DNA from 3 places in the Paenibacillus favisporus genome. Region 3 is predicted to be linked to each of the others. Evidence: riboswitches for the same ligand, from Rfam matches in the RefSeq annotation. Region 3 holds a riboswitch; each other region holds the start of a gene.

The links. A riboswitch is a leader RNA that binds a small molecule or an ion and turns the genes downstream of it on or off. The one in region 3 is predicted to bind cyclic di-AMP.
Region 1: linked by a shared signal. The riboswitch ahead of ABID47_RS04500 (3D domain-containing protein) and the one ahead of ABID47_RS33395 (C40 family peptidase) in region 3 are both predicted to bind cyclic di-AMP.
Region 2: linked by a shared signal. The riboswitch ahead of ABID47_RS09980 (alpha/beta fold hydrolase) and the one ahead of ABID47_RS33395 (C40 family peptidase) in region 3 are both predicted to bind cyclic di-AMP.

The regions. Positions count from the first base shown of each region.
Region 1 covers NZ_JBEPLV010000001.1:936,146-942,257, reverse strand. The annotation lists gene ABID47_RS04520 (DUF350 domain-containing protein) at 1-217, opposite strand, end outside; gene ABID47_RS04515 (PspA/IM30 family protein) at 328-996, opposite strand; gene ABID47_RS04510 (NADH:flavin oxidoreductase/NADH oxidase) at 1,241-2,263, opposite strand; gene ABID47_RS04505 (polysaccharide deacetylase family protein) at 2,535-3,389, shown strand; gene ABID47_RS04500 (3D domain-containing protein) at 3,462-4,121, opposite strand; cyclic di-AMP (ydaO/yuaA leader) riboswitch at 4,125-4,277, opposite strand; gene ABID47_RS04495 (amino acid ABC transporter ATP-binding protein) at 4,516-5,238, opposite strand; gene ABID47_RS04490 (amino acid ABC transporter permease) at 5,225-5,884, opposite strand; gene ABID47_RS04485 (transporter substrate-binding domain-containing protein) at 6,054-6,112, opposite strand, start outside.
Region 2 covers NZ_JBEPLV010000002.1:414,538-420,649, forward strand. The annotation lists gene ABID47_RS09975 (hypothetical protein) at 1-564, opposite strand, end outside; cyclic di-AMP (ydaO/yuaA leader) riboswitch at 826-1,013, shown strand; cyclic di-AMP (ydaO/yuaA leader) riboswitch at 1,101-1,265, shown strand; gene ABID47_RS09980 (alpha/beta fold hydrolase) at 1,449-2,264, shown strand; gene ABID47_RS09985 (SDR family NAD(P)-dependent oxidoreductase) at 2,432-3,277, opposite strand; gene csaA (chaperone CsaA) at 3,557-3,886, shown strand; gene ABID47_RS09995 (DinB family protein) at 3,917-4,429, shown strand; gene ABID47_RS10000 (LysR family transcriptional regulator) at 4,488-5,366, opposite strand; gene ABID47_RS10005 (MFS transporter) at 5,551-6,112, shown strand, end outside.
Region 3 covers NZ_JBEPLV010000013.1:14,833-20,944, reverse strand. The annotation lists gene ABID47_RS33405 (M1 family metallopeptidase) at 1-1,266, shown strand, start outside; gene ABID47_RS33400 (hypothetical protein) at 1,277-2,119, shown strand; cyclic di-AMP (ydaO/yuaA leader) riboswitch at 2,395-2,532, shown strand; gene ABID47_RS33395 (C40 family peptidase) at 2,537-3,004, shown strand; cyclic di-AMP (ydaO/yuaA leader) riboswitch at 3,382-3,521, shown strand; gene ABID47_RS33390 (C40 family peptidase) at 3,525-4,016, shown strand; gene ABID47_RS33385 (GNAT family N-acetyltransferase) at 4,238-4,726, shown strand; gene ABID47_RS33380 (c-type cytochrome) at 4,891-5,250, shown strand; gene ABID47_RS33375 (4a-hydroxytetrahydrobiopterin dehydratase) at 5,334-5,639, opposite strand; gene ABID47_RS33370 (hypothetical protein) at 5,826-6,112, opposite strand, start outside.

The DNA of each region.
Region 1 (6,112 bases), on a different contig from region 3:
CCAGCAGGTTATTCGAAGTCCGAATCGAAACGGACAGAATGTAACCCTGGGACAGCAGCTTGATGACCAGGCGCGAGGTGACCGCCATGTTGCCCGCCTTCACTTCTTCAAAATCTTTGTACTTGGTAAACAGCGAATCCACAAACATCAAAATAAAGAGCAGGATCGCCCCGGAACCTGTCCATACCAGAATCCCTTTAATGATATTAAAATCCATCCACCTTAGCCTCCACATCTTCTCAACGTCTCACTCATACATAATAAAAGCGAAGGAGAAATATGACAAATGTTCCCCTTCGCTATTCATCATACCTGGTTTATGGCAGATTATTTGTTCTCGTACTGCTTCAAGAGCGCTGCCAGCTCATCTTCAACTTCTTTGTCCTTACCGAGCTGTTCGAACTCGTCGTCGAGCGATTTGCCTTTGGCGGACATTTCGTTGCTGGCTTCGGCTTGCGCCTCCATCTGCAGCATCTTCTCTTCCATCCGCTTCATGCCGTTCGTCGCAGAATCGGTGCTGAAGCCGTTCATCGCCTTGTTGATTTCGGTTTGCGCTTTGGCCGCATTATAGCGGGCTACCAGCGTCTCTCTTTTGTTCTTCATTTCGGTGAGCTGCTTGCGCATTTCCTCAAGCTTGGCACGGAGATTGTCGGCGGAAGCTTTGTTCTGGTCGTAGCTTGCTTTGTATTCGTTCATTTTCTGCTCAGCTGATTTTTTCTCTTCCAGCGCACGGCGGGCCAGCTCAACGTTCTGTGCCTGGGCTGCGGTGTGTGCCTGCTGGGTACGCTTCTCAACGAGCGCCTGCTGCTCTTCGTACAGCTGCTTGAATTTTTTCTCGATGGCGATTTGAGCGGCTACAGCCTTCTCCGCGTCTTCCAAATCTTCGGTCATATCACGGATGTATTGGTCCGTCATCTTGATCGGGTCTTCTGCCTTATCGATAATCGCATTAATATTGGACATTGTTAAATCGCGCAGTCTTTTGAAAATAGCCATGGTTTCTTGTTCCTCCTGAAAGGTTAATGTGTTCTTCTTGATACTCTTTTACGCAGCAGTTTTAGGACCGTTTCAAAAATCGCCAAAATTTTTTTCGGGTTTGTTCATCTTCCATAATATAGCAGCAACGAGCCTTCATTCAAGGCTATGTTTACCGTTTAAAAAACGCGGGAGCCGATCCGACCGATCTGACTCCAGCGTTTTGTTGTGAATGTTTGATTAGCTTCATTTCCACAATGCCCCGTTAAAAAGCGCGCAAGTACTGTTTCGGGATCTTCTGTTCTCCGTTCAGCTCTTGAGCCGCATGGAGTGCCCAGTAAGGATCCTTCAGCATGCCTCTGCCGACTGCGACCAGATCCGCCTTTCCTCCCAGCACCACCTGCTGCGCTTCCTCGTAATTTTCCAAGCGGCCGACAGCAATTACCGGCACATCCAGCTTTGCCTTCATTTGCTCCGCCAATTCCACCTGGTACCCCGAGCCGGCCTTCGGTCCGCCGTTCGATCCGATATGACCTTCACCGCCGGAGGAAATATGGAATACGTCCACGCCCGCATCCCGGTATCGTTGGCAGATTTCCGCGCAGTAATCGACGTCATAACCGCCGTCCACGTACTCCTTGGCTGACACTCTCATCAGAACAGGCATGTCTTCAGGGACCGCCTTCTTGACGGCTTTCACGACTTCTTCTCCGAACAAAGCCAGGTCTTTTCCATACGCATCGTCTCTTCGGTTGGTCAGCGGAGAATGGAACTGATGGATTAAATAGCCGTGAGCGCCGTGTATCTCCACGGTATCAAAGCCGGCTTCCACCGCGCGCCGGGCCGCTTCCCCATAGGCGGTAACCAGACTCTGGACCTCTTCGGTGGACAAAGCTCTCGGAATTTTATATTTCTCGTCAAAACGGATGGCCGATGGAGCTACAGGCGGGTTCGCGTCTTCCGCCTTGCGGCCGGCATGGCCCAGCTGGATGCCGATCCTTGCGCCATAGGCGTGCACTTCGTCGACGATTTTGCGGTAAGCAGGGATCTGCCCGTCATCCCATATTCCCGTATCCCGGTTCGTAATCCGTCCATCCGGGTGAACCCCCGTCATCTCTACGATAATCAATCCGGCTCCGCCGACTGCGCGGGATACATAATGGACATAATGCCAATTGTTAGGGATCCCGTCCTCAGCCTGTACCGAATATTGGCACATCGGAGGCATAACAATCCGGTTTTTCAGAGATAATCCTTTAAGTACATAAGGTGTAAATAGATCTGCCATTGCTTCGTGTCTCCTTTATGTTGTATGTGATTAAGCCTATATGACAACACGGTTATATGATTGCAGCGCCGCCGCTCATTGTCCATACCTCGCGGTTACGGCCAATGTGCAGCGACCGTAATCCATCAGTTCTATTATACACGCTTTGCCGAACGATATGAAAATGTGGCCCAGCATCTGATTTAAAGCAACATAATTGCATCAACTTATGGACATAACAAGGATAATCATGTTTTCGCTGTTTGTCCGCGGTGGAAAGGAGTCGAGACGGATGAAAAAGAAGCTGTTATGCACATTGCTGTCTTCCCTGCTGATCTTGATGCTGATCTTGATGTTGATCTGTCCTTGGCAGTCCGGGTGGCCGGCCGCCGCCGCTCAAGGCGGTGAACCCCCGGAACATCCGTCAGGTTCCGAACCTGCACGGGAAACCAGCAGCCGGGAGGCGAAAGAAAAGCGGAAGGAACAGCAGATTCTCACGCTCGGCCAGCTGATCAAAAAATATCCCGAAACGTTCAAAATTCACGGTCCGCGCGTCAAAGAGGTGGCCCTAACCTTTGATGACGTGCCGGATCCCAGGTTTACTCCTCAGATCCTGGATGTGCTCAAAGCCCATCATATTAAAGCCACCTTTTTTGTGATGGGCAGCCGGGCGAAGAAGCATCCCGAGCTGGTCGAGCGCATCGTCCGTGAAGGACATGTGATCGGAAACCACTCCTATAATCATCCCGTGTTTCACAAATTGGAGATGGACGAATATGTAGCCGAGATTAAGCGGACGGAGAACACGCTTTACGGCATCGTCGGCTATAAGCCCAAGCTGATCAGGCCGCCTTATGGAGACATCACGGAACGCCAACTGCGCTGGGCCAAGCAGCAGGGCTACAAAATCGTAAACTGGAACGTCGATTCGCTGGATTGGAAAGGAATCGGCAAGGAAGCGGTCAAGCGCAACGTGCTGTCCACCGTTGGGCAAGGCTCGATCATTCTTCAGCATGCGGGAGGCGGAACCACGTCCAATCTCAGCGGTACGATCGATGCCCTTCCGGACATTATTCGGACCTTGAAAAATAAAGGCTATTCATTCGTCACGCTGCCGAGGTTACTTCACGTTCCAAAAGACAAGTAACGCGCTGAGCGTACAAAAAAACCGGCTTTCGTACAAAAGCCGGTTTTTCCGTGTTGTTATGAATAGCTTGAACTATTTAATGAAGTACAGCTCAACGTCCTGGAATCCGAAGGCACTGACGCTTTCCGGGCTGCCCGGTACGAAAATGTCGATGCGTTTCCCCTTAATCGCGCTCCCGGTATCCTTAGCTGTCGCTACGAAGGCTTTCTTCGGAAGGCCCGGGAAGCTGTGACCGGTAACGAGCACTTTCGTTCCCAATGGAATAACGGACGGGTCAACCGCGATCGTACCCAGCTTCAGCGGGTTGCCGAAGTAATCCACTGCGCCCCACTTGCCGTTTTCGCTAGCTGAGGAAGAATATGCCGTAGCTCGGACGTCCAGCGTTTTGGAGTAATCGAAGGTTTTACCCCATGCTTCCACGACTTTGTCATCGCCGTTGACGTTCAGGGAAGCGGCCGTGATGATGGAGCCGCTGTCCTCTGCGGCAAATGCCTTGGCTGTGCTTGCTCCGGGAACGTTTAATTTCAGGCCCGGATAAATATTGGTTGCTTGTACATTCGGATTTGCATTCATCAGTTGATTCAAATTAACGCCATATTGTTTAGATAGTGTATAGAAGGTGTCTCCATCCTTCGCTACATGGACCGAGTCCGCAAACGTGGGTACCGTCTGTACCGCCAGAGAAATGCCGATGATGGCTGCAAGTGTCTTGATTCCTTTAAATCTTTTCATGGTTCCTCCTTAAGTCGTGATGCCTGCGAAGTTAGCTGTCGGATTCGGATTGAGGAGACAACCCTACGCCCTGTTGGTGCGATTCACCCCAAGCGTACTATGTACACAAATTACATCCCCCGCACTTTACCTTAAAAGTTTCGGCTCAACAAATATATCACAATTTTGTAACCTGTGCGCATGAAAATGTTACCAATCCAAAACCCTTGAATGATCAGGCTTTATTTAGAGTTGTTAGCTGACTTAAGCAAGGGAGAAACGGCTCAATTCCTTTCAAAAAAGTTACAACATCTTCATTCATTTTAACGATTTATTCATAAAAAGGTACAAAAAAAGCCCTGGATGAGTAATATTCTCGTCCAGGGCTTTATCATTTGTAGATTCAGGCTCTTGGTCAAAGGACCTTGCTTAGAAAATCTTTCGTACGGCTGTTTTGCGGGTTACCGAACACTTCTGCAGGCGTCCCCTGCTCGACGATTTGTCCGCCGTCCATAAAGACGATCCGGTCGCCGACTTCCCGGGCAAACCCCATTTCATGCGTTACGATTACCATCGTCATGCCGCCCTCCGCGAGCTTCTTCATGACCTCCAGCACTTCGCCGACCATTTCCGGGTCCAGCGCCGAAGTCGGCTCGTCAAAGAGCATGACGTGGGGCTGCATGGCCAGCGCCCGTGCGATGGCGATCCGCTGCTTCTGTCCGCCTGACAGCTGGGACGGATACGCATCCTTCTTGTCGGATAATCCGACCGTGCGCAGCAGGTCAAGGGCAATCCGTTCCGCCTCGGCCGGCGGCTGCTTTTTCACCTTAACCGGCGCCAGCATGAGGTTCTGCAGCACCGATTTATGCGGGAACAGGTTAAAATGCTGGAACACCATGCCCATTTTTTCGCGTGTGGCATTGATGTTATGGCGTTTGTCCGTAATCGGCTCGCCTTCAAACGTGATCTGTCCCCCTGTCGGGGTTTCGAGCAGATTCAAACAGCGGAGAAAGGTACTTTTTCCCGAGCCGCTGGGGCCGATCACGACGACGACCTCGCCTTTGGCGATGTCGATGTCGATCCCTTTCAGAATCTCCAGCTTGCCGAACGATTTGCGCAAATCTTTAACGCTGATCATCGGTATTCAGCCTCCTTTCAAATGCCCCCAGCAGCTTGGACAAGGTAAACGTCATAATGAAGTAGATGGCTGCAATGACCAGCAGCGGACTGAGGTAATCATACGTAATTCCTTGGATAGCCCCCGACTGGTACATCAAGTCGGTGACGCCGATAAACGATACGATGGATGATTCCTTGATAATCGTAATAAACTCATTGCCGATGGCCGGCAGCACGCTTTTTACAGCTTGGGGCAGCACGATGTACCGCATCGTCATACTGCGCGTCATTCCGAGGGAACGGGCCGCTTCCGACTGGCCCCGGTCCACCCCCTGGATTCCGGCACGGAACACTTCCGCAAGGTACGCGGAGCTGTTAATGGACAACGTAATTGCACCGGACTCGATTGGCGTAAATTTGACCCCGAAGGCCACGAGACCGTAGTGAATAATAAACAGCTGAACAACCATCGGGGTACCGCGGAGAACTTCCACCCATACCGAACCGATCAGCTTCGGCAGCCACAAGCGGGACATCCGCAGCAAGGATATAATAATGCCCAGCACGAAGCCGCAGATGACGCCGATGGCCGCCAGGAGCAGTGTATACTGGATACCTGTCGCAAAATACGTCCGGTATTCCCAAAAAACGGAGAATATATTCATAAAGACCCAAGAACCTCCTTTGTCATCATACCTGCCTGTCCCATCCTTTCCCTGTATACAACAGATCGGGACATTTTTGAAACAAGGTACCCATCATTGAACAGAAAAAATAGCGAATTCGCTTCGCTATTTTATCCGATGTATAAAATGAGAACAGACAGCTTAACCTCTATTTCTGTGCAGCCAAATCGCTCGCTTCGGCAACGTACTGCTCAATCTTGTTTTCGG
Region 2 (6,112 bases), on a different contig from region 3:
GCGCGCGGTATGCTGCTCCAGGCGTGATCTGACATCAAGCAGCGCCATCAGCGCGAGCGGGTATTGATTGTGGTCCGGCTGCTTCAGAATGTGCATGGCCGTCGCGGTGATGGCCTCTTCCAGCGTCAGGCCGCAAATATAACGCAGGCAGCAGCCCCACTGTACCAGGTCGAAAGTTTGCTTGCCTGAGCACAGCAGGCCCTCGGCAAGCCCTTCCTCTCCCGAGTAAGGCAGCTTCATAATGCCGATCCGGCAGTTTTCCAGCCAGCCCAGGTTGTGGTGCTGGTACCTTGGAAGATCGATTTCAAACAGTTCGATGGTAGAGATCAAAGCCCGGTTCATCGTGACATCCTCCTTGATCGTGATTTCATGGATACTCCCTGCCGTCTTGTTCCGGATCGTGACGGCCAGTAGGGTTCCATACATGTGTCCGATTGGTAAACTATCCGCATCATACGTCCAAGGGATATCTTTGGCAAGAAGACGAGGCGGATTTTTCGGATCAAAACCAGCATCTTTCCAGCGCAATGTCCAAAATTCCGGCAAAAAGCCCCTTTTTTTCATCCTAGCGGCTTCAGCCCTATTCCGGCATTATTTTCCGATCCAATGGGCGGGTTCAGCCATTTGAATGGTTTCCCGCCTTCAGTTATCCAGCAAAGCTAAGGAAAGCGGTAGGAAAGGCCGTAAAACAATGATTCCTACGGATTAGGACCCGTTTTCCCATCAGATCCCCAAATAAAGCAGGGAATCGTATCGTTTCCCTGCTTTACAGTTCGCCGTCCCAGGCGTATATTCATTTCATCATCCAATAGAGTAAGATTTGCGACTTGATGAACGCTGAATTTTCCGATGAAAAGCGGGGGAACCAATCGCAGTCCTCGTCCCACGGAGCTTTATGCTGGGGCTTGCGGCTTGCAGGGGTGAATCGGAGGCAGGATAACGCCTGTTTTCGTAGGGCTACTCTCACGGCCCGAATCCGTCAGCTAACCTCGTAAGCGTAGTTGAGAGCGGAGGAAACTGTGATTTGACGCATCAACACAGGGTATCTGCTCTGTGTTTTTCTGTGCGCTCATTTTGAAGGATGAAACGTGTACATGGAATATGTCTATTCGCTGAATTTCCGCCGGAGGGCGGAAAGCGGGGGAACCGGTCGTGTCTGCAGCATTCGCTGCGGCCATATGGGGTGAATCTCGAAAGTGATGAGTAGGGCTACTCTTTGGCCCGAATCCGTCAGCTAACCACGCAAGCGTATTAAGAGAGGCAGCTGTTATTCATGCAGATGGCAAGGCTTATTCAGCCTTGGATTTGGAAGCATGGAAGAGTGTCCTCTTTCCGGTGCTTCTTTTTTGTTGTTTAAAAAAGGAGAAGCATGGATTCCCAAGCGGGCGGCGCCCGCGATTTTGTACAAACAGAGAAAACAGGTTATTTGGGAGAGAGGAGAACATGAAGTGCCCCAGATACAAGTAAACGGAACCACGTTATATTATGAAATTCACGGCAGCGGCACGCCCATCGTGTTCATTCACGGGCATTTGTCGTCCCATCATATGTTTGAGCCCCAAGTCGAATATTTCAGCAAGCGGGCGAAGGTAATCGTGCTGGACCTCCGCGGTTACGGCAATTCGGGGAAGCTTGACGTGGAGGTCGGGCACATTATGGAAACCCAGTGCAGCGATCTGTGCGAGCTGCTCAATAAGCTGCATATTTCGCAGGCGACGCTTGTCGGCTGTTCCAGCGGAAGCGTGCTCGCCCAGACGTTTGCCGCCCTTCATCCGGACCGGGTCAGCGCTCTGGTACTCGTAGACAGCTACTTCGCGGGATGCTTCGGGAAAAAGAACCATTTGCTGAATATTTGCGAGGCGTGCAGTTGGCTGTCTTATTATTTGCCTGCGGAGTTTTTCCTCCGGTCGCTGCGGGTGACGTATAACCGGTGGAGACCGGTCTACAGCATCCTGCGCAAGGAGCTGTACCACAAGCGGCCGACAGAGTCGATCAAGCAGCGCATGGAGCTGCTGCGTATGGAGATGCCCGCCAATTTGGCACGGCTGCCGATGCCTGTACTGTGCGTCGCAGGCAGCCAAAGCGAGTGGTTCGTCAAGCAAATGCAGCGGGCGGCCACCCTGTTCCGGCATGTGCAGCTGGCGACGATCGAGGATGCGATGTACCCGACCCATTTATGCCAGCCCCATGCATTCAACCGCATGCTGCTGGACTTTTTGATGGACCAGCATATTTACCGGACCCGGGAAGCCTATGGAGGATAGCCCGCGGTCATGGGATTTGCCTCCTGGAAAGAAAATCGCATCTTGAGTCACACTGGCCCTAACCAAACGATCTACTCGCTGTATTAGGTAGCAAGTTAACCGCCCGATAAGAAGGCGGTTAACTCAGCTCTAGCGAGTTCGTTTTTTCAATGAGACTGATTAACTGATTATATTAAAAAGGGAGGGATGAACCGTCCATCAATATCGGTGAATCCGTACTCCTGGGCAAGATCACCAACCTGTAGTACCAGTCCGTTTTTCAGTTTCACTTCATCATCCCCAGCTAGGGCTGACACCGCTCGCCCTACGTAATACGGCGACTCCGTGTGTTTCAAAGCCTCAACCTCCTTCCAATGAGCTTCATCTGTACCGAAGTTCCTTAATACCAGTTCTGTTCTCATCCAGCCAGGGGAGACCGCTACCACGGTTATTTCAGTGCTTTTGAGATCCTGAGCTAATCCGAGCACTGAGCGGTTAATGGTATTCTTGGCGAGGTCATAATAGAAAGTTCCTAAATACTTATCCTGATCCTGAAATGTGGTATGTACGATCAATCCAGAATCAGCTTCTTGCATAAGCGGGATCGCATAATGGTTTGTCGCTATTTGTGGGCGTACTCCATTCTGAAACATAGCATCCCACATGTTCAGCGGATATTCCCAGAATGGTTTGGATTGTAAATTCACTTCCAAGTCATGCAGTCCCCAGACGTTATTCACTAGGATATGAAGCCGTCCTTGTTCCTGTCGGATTCTCTCGATCAAAGCTTGTGTATCCTCATCACGGGTATGATCGCAACGACATGCGTACGCCTCTCCGCCATGACTTCGAATCTCCTCCACAGTTTCATCGATACTGCCTGGAAAACCGTGTGTAGTCGTACCTCGTAAACTTCTTCCGGATACATAAACTACTGCTCCGGCTTTCCCAAGCTCAACGGCAATCCCACGTCCTGCTCCCCGGCTTCCTCCGGTTACGAGAGCGATTTTCCCAGCGAGTCTCTTCAAGTTCATCTACTCCTTCGCAGTTATTTATTTCATCATACTAAAGTAATACGTCATTAAATGTCGTATTTGAGGATGAACGATTGATTTTTGCAATCAATGAAAAGGCACACTTGAAAGTTAGGCATATGGCTAATTTGTTAGTTGCGGCTATATCGATAAAATACGTTATGGGAATCTGGGCTGCGGTGTGCAGCCTTTTTTTTAGGTTGGTGAAAGTGCTTGTGCCATTGACAGGCAGGGATATAATGGAGAGATACAATCATGGCATAAGAAGGAGGAAAAGTTGTGGCAACCATCGAAGATTTGATGAAGCTGGACATCCGCATCGGAACGGTGGTCAAGGCGGAGCCTTTTCCGGAGGCGCGCAAGCCGGCGATCAAGCTGAGCATTGATTTCGGGGAGCTTGGAGTCAAACGTTCCTCGGCCCAGATTACGAGAAGGTATACCCCGGAGCAGCTGGTCGGCCGCCAGGTGGCCGCCGTCGTTAATTTTCCCGTGCGGCGGATTGCCGGATATGAATCGGAAGTGCTCGTTCTCGGCGGAGTTCCGGAAGAGGGCGATGTGGTGCTGCTGGCCCCTGATGTGCCTGTCGGCAACGGCACGCCCATTGCTTGAACATTTTACAAAACGAAAGGATGGATACCGATGATTCTGCGCCCGACGAAGGAAGACTACAACGAAGGTTTCGCCAAGTATGTCTCCCTCGTACCTGAGGGGAACCTCGAGGAGATTCTGAACGGGTCTCTGAACCGGACGACCGCGTTTTATTCTGCACTGACGGAAGAAAAGGGGAATTACCGCTATGCGCCAGGCAAATGGAGCTTGAAAGAGGTGCTCGGCCATATTACGGATAATGAGCGCATCATGTGCTACAGGCTGCTCCGCATCGCCAGGGGGGACACCACGCCTTTGACCGGCTATGACGAGGAAGTGCTGATGGAAGGCGCAGCCTTCGACCGTTTCTCCATCGCCGAGCTTCTCGAGGATTTCGCCGCCGTTCGCCGCTCCACGCTGACGCTGCTGCGGAGCATTCCGGACGAGGCCTGGACCCGCAGAGGTGTCGTGAACGGTTATGAATCCACCGCCGCCGCTTGGGCGTATATTCTGACCGGACATGAAATCCACCATTATAATGTGATCCAGGAAAGATACATATAAACTCCCAAGGGTCAAAATTGGGCCGATTGCCGGCCATGCTGCACGCCTCTAACTCGCACTATGATTTGAGGCGCTCCTCGGCAAGATGAATAAAAGCCTGCGCAGCATGGCCCAAATATTTATCCGCCCGGTAAATGATGCTCATTTCCCTGTAGGGCGGATCATCATGGATGGGGAGGAACCGCAGCTTCGGATCGCCGATGGCTTCGACGAGCGTAGGCGTTTGAACGGTAACTCCCATGTTTTCTCTGACAAAGCGGAAGAGCGAAGGGTTGGACGTCGTTTCCACGACGATGTCCAGGTTAAACCCGTGCTTCCGGCAGTATTGCTCGACGAGCTCCCTTCCCCAGAACCCCTTGGGATACATAATGATCGGCAGGCCGTTCAGTTCAGTCAGGGAGACCGACTCCCTGCCGGCCAGCTCGTGTTCGGCAGATACCACCACGCCGTACTCCTCCCGGGGCAGGGACCGGACCACCAGCCGGTTGTCGTAAAGCGGCTTGAGCGAGATACCGATATCGATTTCCGTACTAAGGACGAGGCCTGCCACATCGACGGCTGAGACGATCTTGAGCCGGACGTTCGGATACCGGTTGCGGAAATCGATGAACATTGGGGTCAGGCGGAAATCGAGCTCGGAAGGAAGCACGCCGACGCCGAGCGTACCGCCCTGATGATGGCGAAGCTCGCCGATCTCCAGCTTGGCGTTCTGCAAATTTTGAAAAATTCCCCTTGCCTGCTTAAGCAGGACCGAGCCCGCATCGGTCACCGCAATCCGTTTGCCGATCCGGTCAAACAGAGGCATACCGACCTCCTCCTCCAATGCCTTAATCTGCAGGCTTAAATTCGGCTGGGAGATGCCGAGCTTATCTGCGGCCCTCGTAAAATGCAGCTCCTCGCAAACGGCCACGAAATACTCCAGTTGTCTCAGTTCCATGTTAATTCCTCCTGTTCATGAACGATAGATCGCGGCGCACCGAAGTGGCAGTAAACCCTAGAGTGCCGTGAAAACACGGGTTTATCATTTGTATAACAAATTATTATTATAATTTCAATATAATTGATAAATGATCCATCTCCCATTAAGATGTGATCAAATCGATCTGAGGGAGAGAGAAATAATGAGAAAACCTTCACTGTTCATGATGGCTGTCGCCTTCATTTTGGCCTCTTTAAATTTGCGGCCCGCAATGAATTCCATCTCGCCCATGCTGCAAGCCATCCAGCGGGATTTGGGCATGAGCGCGTTGTCGGCAAGTCTGCTTACGTCCATTCCGGTGCTGTGCATGGGGATATTTCCGGCTTTTGCGGTCAAACTGGGCCAGCGTGCCGGGCTGGAGCGCGTCATCGGCTGGTCGATTGCGGTCATCGGCGCCGGTACGGTGCTGAGATGGTTCACCGGATCGTCGGCGTACCTGCTGCTGACCACCGTCCTGGCCGGGCTCGGGATTGCTGCGGCAGGACCGCTGCTGTCCGGGTTCATTAAGCAGCATTTTCCCGCCAAGGTGCCCGTCATGATTTCGCTCTATACCGTCTCCATGGCGGTCGGAGCCGCGCTCGCATCGGGATTGTCCCTGCCTTTATCGGTCCGGGCCCATTCGTGGCAGGAATCGCTGGCGGTTTGGGCTATCCTCGCTGCCGTCGCCCTGCCGGTATGGTGGTGGTCGGTTCTCCGTTATACCC
Region 3 (6,112 bases):
CAGTACCACGGAAATTCGGAATTCTACTCCGATTTCGGCATTTACAGCGTCCGCATTCACGTACCGAAGAACTACACGGTGGCCGCAACCGGTTTCCCGGTGCAGAACTCACAGATCAAGAACGGCGAGAAGATTTATCAGTTCTACGCCGACGACGTACATGACTTTGCCTGGGCCGCATCCCCCGACTTTATCGTCGCCGAGGAGCCGTTCTCTTCAGCGGAGGTGCCCGGGGTCCGGATCAAGCTGTATCTCGATCCCGCTCACAAGGATTTAAAGGAGCGCTATTTCTACGCCGCCAAGGCCGCGCTTAAATATTTCAGCAAATGGTACGGGAAGTATCCGTATTCCACCCTGTCTATCGTCGTTCCGCCCGAAGCAGGCAACGGGGCAGGCGGCATGGAGTATCCGACGCTGATTACGGCCTTCGGGGCCAAGGACGACTCCCCGGGTTATGACCTCGAGCGGACCGTCATCCATGAAATCGGCCATCAGTACTTCTACGGCATGATCGCCAGCAACGAGTTCGAGGAGGCCTGGCTGGACGAAGGCTTCACCTCCTACGCTGAGGATAAGCTGATGGAGCAGGAATACGGCGTCATCCCCAATCTGCCGATCCAGTCCTCACTCATCGCTTCGCCTGCGCCGCTGACCCAGGACGCCTGGAAATATACGTCGCAGAATCAATATGCACTGAACGTGTATTACCGCGGCAAGATGGTCCTGAAAGAAATGGAGACGCTGACCGGCGCCCAGACCATGAAGAAAATCATGTCCACCTATGCGAAGAAATACCGTTTCCAACATCCTGCCACGGCGGATTTTCAAAAGGTGGTCGAGCAGGTAACCAGCAAGTCGTGGCAGACCTTCTTCGATCAATATGTATACGGCAGCCAGATGGCCGATTTTTCGGTCGACGAAATTACGGTGCGCAAGGATAAGGATTCGGCGCAGCCCCGGTACGATTCTTTGGTGAAGGTCAGCAAAAAGGGCGGCGATCTGCCGCAGGTGCCGATACTGTTCACGTTTACGGACGGGCATCAGATCAAAAAGGTTTGGGACGTAAAGAACGCCAGTACCCAGTTCAAGCTGACATACAGCTCCCCGCTGGCCTGGGCCATGATCGATCCCGGCTATACGATCGTGCTGGAAAATAAACATGTGAACAACTACCTGAAGGCGGACATGGATCGTAAAGTGCTCCTCCGCTGGAACGTAAGCATTACCAAGCTGATTGAAACCCTGCTTGGAAGTCTGTCCTGGTGAGGTGAGAGCAGTGAAATCCTATATTGTTAACGGTTGGAAAAGCGTCAAAGACCAATTTTATGTCATGATCATCATGTTCCTGTACCAGCTGCTCTGGGGCTACTTCCTGTACCGTCTGATCGATTCGGCGGTCGTGCCGCTGCTGATGCGGTATCCCGATCCCCCGCCGACTGAACTCAGCCAAGTCCTCTATTATGTGGAGGGACAAATGAGCTTAACCCAAAGCAGCACCGTGCATACCTATCTGTGGGTTCTGTTGGGGATGGTCGCCCTCCGCATGCTGCTGACCCCTTTTATCCACGCGGGCATCTTCTACGGCCTGCACCGGGAGCATCAGGGGGAACGCGGACTGTTTTTCTTCCAGGGCATGAAGCTGCACGGCAAAACGGTGTTTCTTTTTCACCTGATCGAATGGGTGCTTATCGCCGCTCCGTTATACTGGATGATCCCGAAGATGTATCCAATTCTGCTCAGCGCGATCCAAAACCATGCCCAGCTGCTTCACTGCATCCCGTACATTGCAGTCTGGCTTCTGTACTGCTACATCGTCCATCAGATGATTCTGTTCATGCAGTTTGGCAAAACCGGTGGAACCAGCATGTTCTCCTCGCTCTGGATCTGCCTGCGAAGCGCGCTGCCGGTCATCGGCATATCCGTTCTGCTGGGCGCGGTCAGCCTGCTCTTGTATGGCATTACCAGCAGCGTCTCTCTGATCTGGGCAGGGCTTGCCACCCTGATTATCCAACAGGGCTATCATATGGTCAGCTGTATCTTTAAATTATGGAATATCTCCTCCCAATATGATTTGTGGCATCAGCAAATGAACCGTACGAAAAAAAATATTTCGGAATAGTTAAAATTTTGTCATCACTTTAATCCGCTGATAAAAGAAGAACCCCGTCTCTTTCTGTTGAAAAGAGGCGGGGTTTTTGTTGTAAAATGATTGTTAACCATTTGCCAAAGTATAAATCCTCTGTTAAAATAATCCGAGTACGAACTTAGTAACAACTTTGTAATCTTTGCTGTAACGATTTTGACTTTGCTGTAACTGATTTCATCATTTGTCCGTTCATTTGATTGGTATGTAACGAATTATAGGTAACTTGTCAGCATGTCCATTTCCGGTGCAATCATCACGAGCCGAATTCCCGGGCACCAGGAAGCGGGGGATCCAATTTTGGGTGAATTGATCTCGCTACAGAGGGATCATAGGGGACCTTCTACCGAATCCTTAAGCTAACCTCGCAGGCATTGGAAGGGGTTTATTTTTTTGAAGAAGAAGTTGGCAGCCGCAGCGCTGGGCCTTACACTTGCGTTCTCCATGGGCACCGGCAGCGTATTTGCGGATTCATCTCTGAATCACATCGTTAACAACACGATCGGCGTTTCTTACAAAACCGGCGGAACAACTACGAACGGCTTCGATTGCTCCGGTTTTACCCGTTACGTGTACCAAAAGCTGGGGTTAAACCTCCCGCGTGTATCCGCTGCGCAGTATAAAACAGGTACCGCTGTTTCCAAAAGCCAGCTGAGAGCAGGAGACCTGGTTTTCTTTAATACCCTAGGCGCAGGCGTTTCCCATGTCGGCATTTACATCGGCAACGGAAAATTCGCACACGCGTCCTCTTCGAAAGGCGTTACCATCAGCAAACTGAGCCAAAGCTACTACGCCAACCGCTACGTTGGCGCCAAACGGGTCATGAGTACGGCCAAATACCAAGCTGCGGTTTACAATTGATTATCTCTCGAAAACAATGCATATCCAGAACAACCCGCGCCGCTGATTTTTGCCGAAATCGCCCCGCGGGTTTGTTGTTACTTATTAGACGTAAGAACCACCGAAAAGGTAACAGCATTTCAAAAAATTTTTTTAAACGAGTAAATCCACGGTTTTCTCCTGTTTTTTCCACCCTTGTCATTTCTTTTACCCACTCGGCCAACAAATAAACATCATTTCCTATAAATTTTCCTACAAATCTTCTTTTTCTGTTAGAAACAATTGCCAAAGTCCGATTCCTTTGTTACAATAGTCCCAGCGATAGTAACAACTTTGTAATCTTTACCTGACACAAAGTTGCGAACGAATAAGAAGTAGCAGGGAATTATACATAGTGTAAAAAGTTCATGCCGAATTTCCTCACACTAAGGAAAGCGGGGGAACCAGTTATGGGTGAATTGATCTTGCTTCAGAGGGATCATAGGGGGCCTTCTACCGAATCCTTAAGCTAACCTCGCAGGCGCCGGAAGGGGTATTTTACTTGAAGAAGAAGCTTGCAGCAGCAGTCATGAGTTTCGCCATCGTGCTCACGGTCGGCACAGGAAGCGCTTTCGCGGATTCCAAGATGGATAAAGTGATTGACAGTGCGATCGGAACCAAGTACAGAACGGGCGGAACCACAACAAACGGATTTGACTGCTCGGGATTTACAATGTACGTATTTGATCAATTGGGCATCGATCTGCCCCATCAGTCTGGTTCCCAGTTCAGCATGGGTTCGGCCGTATCCCGCAGTGATCTGAGAGCAGGCGACCTGGTATTCTTTAATACATCGGGAGCCGGAGTATCCCATGTCGGAATTTACGTCGGCGACGGAAAATTCGCACATGCCTCCACTTCTCGCGGTGTGATCATCAGCTCTCTGAGCGACAGCTACTACGTCAACCGCTACGTTGGCGCCAAACGAATCATGAGTACGGATAAATACAAAACCGCCGCCGTCGATTCCGAGGACGTAGATGACGTCCAGTAATGCAGGTAAAGCAAGGGTACGAGATCCCGTAGAATGAGATTTTTGCCGAAATCTCCTTTTGCGGGATTTTTTGCGGACAGAAATGGGTAACCCTTCCATTCCCGCCCGCTACTCCTCATTTACCCCTCTATTCCGAAATTAAACAGATATCTGGGACAATCCGGAATATTTTTTCTCTAATGTTCAAATCCTACAGGGAGGTCTGGAAGGGAGATCTGCACATGAACCTCCAACATGAGAGCTTCATGATCGTCCCGATGACGCGGGAGGATGCTGAGACCGTCTGCGGCTGGGTGTACGAACCTCCATACGATTTATACGGCTGGCTGCCGTGGGATCAGATGGAGGCGCTTGGCGTTGAATTTGGTGATCCTGAGGTGAGGCAAAGCCAATATGTGTCCGTCCTGGATGCTGAACATACCCTGTGCGGGTTCGCGCAGTTCTTTCCCTTGGCAGGCGTGACCCGGCTTGGTGTTGGCATGCGGCCTGATTTATGCGGCCAGGGGCTGGGTAAGAGCTTTATGCAGGCTGTGGTCGGTGCAGCCCGTGATAAACGGCCAGGGGACGAAATCGACCTTGAAGTGCATACATGGAATAAGCGGGCCATCCGGGCTTACGGGAAGTCGGGGTTTGTCATCGCTGATACCTACCCCAAGCTGACCCCAGAAGGTGAACAGCTGTTTCACTGTATGGTCTATGAAGGGATCTAACTTGAAAACTCCATCATCATAAAAATGGTACAAATTTGTGTATTTTTGGTGGCCCCAAGTTTGGATTCGTTTGCTTTTTTGACACAAACTATTTGATGTGATGGCTTGTTCCGTTATAATGAAGGAATGAAGAATGACAGTTTACATAGAAAGGACGAAAACGGATGCAAAAATGGATCATGAGCGGTGTATTAACGATCGCAGTGGTTATGGCAATTGTGCTCATGTTTACGCTTCCAGGCAAAGAGCAGGTGGCGGAAGAAGAGAAGCCGACCATGCCGGAAGTCACGATGGACGCCGCAGCGGCCGAAGCTGTGGTTAAAGACCAAGGCTGCATTAGCTGTCACGGGGATCAGCTTCAGGGTGCCGTAGGCCCGAACCTTCAAAAGATCGGAAGCCAACTGTCCGCTGAAGAGATTTACACCATTATCACTAAAGGTAAGGGCGGCATGCCATCCTTTAAAGACAAGTTGAAAGCTGAAGAGATCGCCAATGTGGCCCAGTGGTTGGCTGAGAAGAAATAACGGTTGTAATGCATACAGAAACACGCTTTGGAAGAACGGGACGTTCATCGCAAAGCGTGTTTTTATTTGCTGCATTATTCTCGTTACCTTTTTTCGCCGGAACGCATTTTTTCGAACAGTTCGTTAAATTGGTGGGCCTCCTTAACATCCAGGGACGTAATCCCGCCCTCATCCCATGAAGTCAAACGCAGCGTCACATTTTTATAATCAATCGTAATAAAGGGGTGGTGGCCAAAAGCCTCTGAAATGGCCGCAACCTCATCCACAAAGGAAATGCCCTTCATGAAATTGGAGAAAACGTATTTGCGCACGATCCAGCGGCCCTCTTCAAGCTCCCAGCCTTCCAGCTTAGACAAATGCGTTTCTACTTCTTCTTGCGTATATACCATTCTTCCGTTCCTCCCTGAAACCTAACATCCCCGAGGTTCACCAGGATGTGTCATTAATGTATGCTCGGGCGAAAAACCTTTACCCATTGTATTCATCCCTGAATGTAATCATGCTTCTCCAAGGAGAGTACATACGAATAATATCTTACCATGGACGGGTTTATAAAATCCATCCGGCCCCAGGGACTATATCAGTGAGACTACGGTCAGCTCCTCGTCGCCGATCAAGAGGTTGATCCGGTGATGGTCCTTGTCATACATCACGACACCGCTTCCAACAGTGATGACAGGTTCGGCTCCCAGCGCATAGAACAAATCCTCCGCCAGCGCCTCATGCACCTCACGTTTCTCTTCGATACCCAGCTGCATCCAATCCTGCTCCGCCATTTCAAAAAATAAATAACTGTCCGGAATTTCCCCGACAGCTGCCGTCAAATCGGTCAATATGCCGTCATAGTCACGACCATGCTTAA